2 linked regions of the Agarilytica rhodophyticola genome follow. The protein of the gene in region 1 interacts with the protein of each later gene in a pairwise test. Links are inferred from orthologs where the notes say so. Each region holds a gene or a part of one and is shown on either strand. Other genes may lie near its edges.

What was found.
Region 2: the proteins of BVC89_RS03940 (region 1) and trkA interact in binary tests that used the Escherichia coli proteins (3 or more experiments, as listed by UniProt). The link is inferred for Agarilytica rhodophyticola from one-to-one orthologs.

The regions. Positions count from the first base shown.
Region 1 is NZ_CP020038.1:927,867-931,185, reverse strand. What follows is about bases 178-3,160. They hold BVC89_RS03940 (PTS sugar transporter subunit IIA), read left to right. Parts: upstream 178-1,434; coding sequence 1,435-1,887; downstream 1,888-3,160. Other genes in these bases: BVC89_RS03930 (HPr family phosphocarrier protein), read left to right, coding at 2,784-3,053; rapZ (RNase adapter RapZ), read left to right, coding at 1,911-2,780; BVC89_RS03945 (RNA polymerase factor sigma-54), read left to right, coding at 178-1,099. Also shown: more of BVC89_RS03945, read left to right, coding at 1-177; mgtE (magnesium transporter), read left to right, coding at 3,207-3,319. UniProt on the Escherichia coli protein: Seems to have a role in regulating nitrogen assimilation.
Region 2 is NZ_CP020038.1:6,796,092-6,799,328, reverse strand. What follows is about bases 158-3,058. They hold trkA (Trk system potassium transporter TrkA), read right to left. Parts: upstream 2,388-3,058; coding sequence 927-2,387; downstream 158-926. Other genes in these bases: rsmB (16S rRNA (cytosine(967)-C(5))-methyltransferase RsmB), read right to left, coding at 2,423-3,058; BVC89_RS28000 (TrkH family potassium uptake protein), read right to left, coding at 158-917. In the rest of the region: more of BVC89_RS28000, read right to left, coding at 1-157; more of rsmB, read right to left, coding at 3,059-3,237. UniProt on the Escherichia coli protein: Part of the constitutive potassium transport systems TrkG and TrkH. May regulate the transport activity of TrkG and TrkH systems. Binds to NAD(+) and NADH.

The sequences.
Region 1 (3,319 bases):
CACCTCGTCCGAGACAATCCAAGACCACTTACTTTGGCAACTCAATCTAACACCAATGTCGGATCTAGATATAGAAATTGCCGAGGCTATCATAGATGCGGTAGAGCCCAATGGTATGTTGTGTCAGTCCTTGGATGATATATACACAGGCCTACAAGCCCATCATGAAGAATTAGAGATGGATGAGCTAGTTGCTGTATTGCACAGAATTCAGCAATTTGATCCCATAGGGGTAGCCAGCCAAAATATCAGCGAGTGTTTACTGATACAGCTAAACCAGTATGATCCTAATGAACCAGGCGTTAATTACGCCCGTAAAATTATTGAAGACTACCTAGAAGTACTTGGCAATCGAGATTTCAAGCAGTTAATGCGCAAATTGAAGATTAAAGAAGCCGAACTGCAACTTGCTATTAAAGTCATTCAGACGCTTAACCCACGCCCAGGGGAACATATTGGCACAGACTCAACCGAATATGTGGTACCTGATGTTTTTGTTAAAAAGGTAGATGATCGTTGGACAGTGCAGTTAAACCCTGAAATAGCTCCTCGAATTCGCATCAATAATGATTATGCGTCCTTAGTTAAAAGAGCAGACTCAAGCACTGACAATACCTTTTTAAGAGATAACCTTCAGGAAGCTAGGTGGTTTTTAAAAAGCTTGCAGAGCCGCAATGAGACATTATTGAAAGTGGCTACATGCATCGTTGAGAAGCAACAGGGCTTTCTTGATCATGGCCCAGAAGCTATGAAACCTATGGTATTACACGATGTTGCGGAAATTGTTGAAATGCATGAATCGACAATTTCTCGGGTAACAACGCAAAAATATATGCATACACCACAAGGTATATTTGAACTTAAGTACTTTTTCTCAAGCCATGTAGCAACAGAAGCAGGTGGAGAATGCTCTTCAACCGCTATTCGCGCCATTATTAAAAAACTAATCGCTGCTGAAAACGCCAGAAAACCCTTGAGTGACTCGAAGATCACAGGAATACTTGAAGAGAAAGGTATTAAAGTTGCCCGTAGAACCATAGCCAAATATCGAGAGTCACTTGGCATTCCACCTTCCAACGAGCGTAAACGACTAGTTTAAACTATTAGTCTTAATGTTATAGAGCACTCTGTATTTTTGTGTATTGGCTTGCGCAATAAACTATTGAATCGACATTCATCTATGTCTTCCTAAATATAGTTGAGCAATCTTCTAATACGCCAAGCTAAACACGTATATCTTTATTTTAAGGGGGCTAGTTGGCCCATTCGCCCACGACTCCATATTTTGTATACGTTTTATCTATATAGTACTGGATAAGATAAAAAATAATCATTGCTAAACACACAGTGTATTGTGTTCGTTACACAGTAAATAAAACTGATAAAATGGCAGTCTTTATTATTAAAATTGTTTAAAAAACTACCAAAGAATCTATGTTAATTAAAAGCATTCTCTCAACAAAGAGAACAGTGGCAAAAATTGAAGGTGGCAGTAAAAAGCGTGTGATTGAAACACTGGCACAGAATTTTGCGAACGATATCGAAGGCTTTGATGTCGATGAACTTTATCAAAGTCTTATTAACCGAGAAAAATTGGGTACAACCGGTATTGGTGATGGTATCGCAATTCCTCATTGCCGCTTTAATACCGGCGGTCATACATATGGCGCCTGCATGACACTAGCATCCCCCATTGACTTCGACGCAGTGGACGGCAAGCCAGTTGATATTATATTTGCAATGTTAGTACCGGAAAATGCAGAGAGTAGCCATCTAGAGTCGTTGGCAAGCTTGGCACAACTTTTACAAGATGCTGATTTTGTCAGCACAATACGTTCCGTATCATCTGATGATGCACTTTTCGATGCGATAACATCGTCATCTTAACCTCTATATAAGCGGGATCTGTCATGAGCTTTTTAGTAATCAGTGGTCGCTCAGGGTCGGGCAAAACTTCAGCCTTACATCTACTGGAAGATGAAGGGTTTACCTGTATTGATAATATTCCCGTCACCTTGTTGCCATCATTGATTGAGCATATAAATCAGCAAGAGAAGGAACGTTTTGCCATTGGTATAGACGCGAGAAATCTCGACAAGGATTTAGGCACTCTCTCGGGCATATTAAAATCCTCCCAAATCCCCCGTGAAAACTATAAAGTTATCTATCTAGACACTCATACCAATGTATTAATCAAGCGTTTTAGTGAAACTCGCCGTCGCCATCCTTTGTCGGATGAAAATACTGGACTTAATGAGGCACTTGAAAAAGAACGGGATATCCTTGCTCCTATTGTCGGTTTTGCCGATATTATCATCGATACTAGTGCTCTCAATTTGCACGAAATGCGCAGCACCATGCGACAACTCATCGTTGGCCCCCAAAGCAAGAGCATGTCAATTATGTTCAGTTCCTTTGGATTCAAGTATGGAGCTCCTACCGACGCTGATTTTATTTTTGATGTTCGCAGCCTTCCTAATCCTCACTGGGAACCAGGTTTACGTCTCAAAACTGGCCTTGATGTTGAAGTAGCAGATTACTTGTCGAGCCAGAATAGCGTAGAGGAGATGATTAACGATATCACTGGATTTGTTGCTAAATGGATACCTTCATTTGAAAATAATAATCGAAGCTATCTCACAGTAGCAATTGGCTGTACTGGTGGAATGCATCGTTCAGTGTATATTAGCGAACGCTTGTATCAAAATTTAAAAGAAACATATAAGGATGTTCAAGTTCGTCACCGACAATTACAAAACAATAACTTAAAAAATGGCTAATGCATGTTCGAACAGCAAATAGAAATCATTAATAAACTTGGCTTACACGCGCGCGCAGCCACACGCTTTGCGAATACAGCAAATAAATATAGCAGTAGCGTAAAAGTTCGCTTCGCCGACAAAACTATAGACGGCAAAAGTATCATGGCTCTGATGCTGTTAGCTGCGGCGAAGGGCAGCGAAATTACGTTAATTACTGAAGGTGAGGACTCAGAAGAAAGCATGGCCGCACTCGTTGAATTGATTAATAATAGATTTGACGAAGAAGAATAAACCGGCAAATAGTGTGCGCCTTAATATAAGGCTAGTGCCAGCAAATGTAAGGAAACACCGAGGCATAACTCGGATATAACTTAGATATAAACCTAGATAACTTATTACTAGATAACCTATTACCTAGATAGCCTACAACCTATAAAGAGTTACATGCAACAAGCTACCGAAGAGACCAAAAGCCAAACCCACTTGGCCAGAGTACAGACGCTACTAGGAAGCGGTACTCTGCAGCAGATAGCCAAGATGGTAAATAGCTTGCGTCC
Region 2 (3,237 bases), 5.9 Mb from region 1 along the record:
TTTAAAATACTGTCGCTGACATCATAGGTATTAGAGTACGCCAGATAGCTTGAGGTAATGATTGTAGACAAAATAATGATAGCGGCATAAAACTGAAATTCTGGATCTCTAATATAGTGTGAAACGCCTTTTTCTCGCCATGCGAAAAAGTGCAGGGCAAAATTAATTCCTGATAACACCATGAAAATCATACAGATAATCATGATCGGCGCACTATTGAAATGGCCGATGCTGGCATCGTAAGTAGAGAAGCCACCGATCGCTACCGTAGAAAAAGCATGGCTAACAGCATCAAAAATACCCATGCCGACGATCCAGTAAGCCAGGGCGCAACAAATAGTTAAACTGAGGTAAATAAAAAACAGGGCTTTTGCCGTTTCAGTAATCCGTGGTGTTAATTTACTGTCTTTTACAGGCCCTGGTGTTTCAGCTTTATACAGCTGCATGCCGCCAATGCCTAGCATTGGCAAGACGGCAACCGCGATAACGATAATGCCTATTCCTCCGAGCCATTGCAGTTGCTGGCGATAAAATAAAATAGATTTAGGCAGATGTTCTAAACCTGTGATGACGGTTGCGCCTGTGGTAGTAAGCCCTGACAGAGATTCAAAGACTGCATCGGCAAAGGATAAATGAGTAGCGTCGGCAATTAAAAATGGTAGCGACCCAAACAGAGCAAGTACGATCCAGAACAGTGATGTAATTAGAAATCCGTCTTTGGTTCTCATGTCCTGCTTGATTTTATGCACTGGAAACCAAGCGGTGAGGCCGGTAATAAAAGTAATCGCAAAAGCTAAGAAAAACGCTGCAGATGTGCCGTCGTGATAGATAAACGAGACAAAAATTGGTGGTGCCATTGTTAAGCTAAAGAGCATTAACAATAGGCCGAGCACTTTGAAAATAATGGAATAGTGCATACTTTGCGCTTAGAAAAAAGTGAATCCAACCTGGAATAATCTTTCCACGTCACTGGTGTAACGTTTATCTATCAAAAATAAAATCACATGATCGCCAGACTCAATAATTAAGTCATCGCTGGCAATAATCACTTCATGTTTGCTGTCCACAACGGCGCTATTAGCGAGAGCGAGGCCCATCGAAATTTCCGGTGAGCGGGTTAGGTCCTTTTCTTCTTCTTGACGTTCTCTCACGACTGCACCGATAGTTGCGCCTTCTGGCAGATCGATATCTTCAATGGCCTTACCCACAACTTTGGAGTTCTTTTCGTCTCCATGAGCAATGACTTCAATTGCTTCGGCTGCGCCTCTGCGAAGAGAGTGAACATTAACTATATCACCTCGCCTTACATGGGCTAACAAACTGCCAATAGTTGTCTGCTGTGGTGATATGGCGATATCGATTTCGCCACCCTGAACCAAATCTACATAAGCCGGGTTATTAATTAAGGTGAGAACTTTTTTTGCTCCCATACGCTTGGCTAACAAAGACGACATAATATTCGCTTCATCAGAGTTGGTAACCGCTAAAAAGACATCTGTGTCTTCAATATTTTCTTCTTGTAGGAGATCCTGATCGGAAGAGCTTCCCTGCAATACAATGGCGTGATTGAGGTGCTCTGATAAAAAGCTAGCGCGCTTAGTATTGTATTCGATAACTTTGACAGAATATTGTTTTTCCAGCTTAAGTGCCAAGCGCAGGCCGATGTTACCGCCGCCGGCGATAATAATACGCTTATAGGCTCTATCGAGGCGACGTAATTCACTCATTACCGCGCGGATATCTTCTCGGGCGGCGATAAAGAACACCTCGTCATCGGCTTCTATTACAGTAGAACCTGTGGGCATCAGTGGTCTATTGCGTCGATAAACAGCGGCAACACGAGTTTCCACATTGGGCATATGCTTGCGAATAAAGCGCAATTCTTGACCCACTAACGGCCCACCATAATAAGCTTTTACCGCTACTAATTGTGCCAGGCCATCAGCAAAATCCAGCACTTGTAGTGCGCCAGGTTGTTCTACCAGACGATAAATATAATCCGATACCACTTGCTCTGGACTGATGATGACATCGATGGGTATGGCTTCATTGCGAAAGAGACCATCGTGAGATGCATATTCCTGGGAGCGAATGCGAGCAATCTTGGTGGGAGTACGGAACAGACTGTAGGCAATTTGACAGGCCACCATGTTGATCTCATCAATACCTGTAACAGCGATGAGCATATCGGCATCTTCAATCCCGGCCTGGAGCAAAATCTCTGGATAAGAAGCATGGCCGGCTACCACGCCAATATCGAGACGGTCCTGTAACTCACGTAAATTATCCACATCTGAATCAACAACTGTGATGTCATTGGCTTCGCTGGACAAATTAGATGCGAGTGTGCCGCCGACTCGGCCAGCACCCAAAATAATTATTTTCATACCTTGGATTCGTGCAAGTGCACGCTGCTCTTAGTTCATGATCGCTCTTTTTTAATAAGAGCATAGTAGAAGCCATCATGACCGCCTACCTGTGGGAAAAGTTGTCTTCCCATTGGCCGCTCGATCCCCCAGCTAATGTCGTTATATACTTCCGTAAGCGGCAAGTGTATAGCGTCAGCCTGTTGCTCTACAAATGCCTTGATCAAATTTTCGTTCTCTTCAGGTAATACTGAACATGTTGCGTAAACAAGTAAACCACCCGGTGCCAGTGTCTGCCAAAGCTGTTTAAGCAAACGTGCTTGTAAATTAGCCAACTGCGCTATATCACTGTTTCGACGTAGTAACTTAATATCTGGATGGCGACGTATGACACCGGTAGCTGAGCAGGGAGCATCCAATAGTATGCGATCAAAAAGTGCACCGTCCCACCAACGAGATATATCTTGTGCATCGCAGGTAATTAATGTGGCATCCAGCTCTAAGCGTGCAAGGTTTTCTTTAACCCTTTGCATACGAGAAGCCTCTAGGTCTAATGCAACGACCTCTTTAAGCTCCGCTTCTTGCTCGGCAATATGGCAGGTTTTGCCGCCGGGAGCGCAACACGCATCGAGAACACGTTGGCCTGGCGCTAAATCTAATAGTGTGGCGGCAAGCTGGGCGGCTTCGTCTTGCACACTGCAACTTCCATTTTCAAAGCCAGGTAATTGGGTTACATCTACAGGCTTGGATAGGGTTAAACCAACCGGAGAAAATTGACAAAGTGAAAATTCGTAATCATTTTCTTTAAGTTGATCGACAAATTGCTGGCGAGAATTTCGGCGCAGGTTAGTGCGCAAAGTCAAAGGGGCCT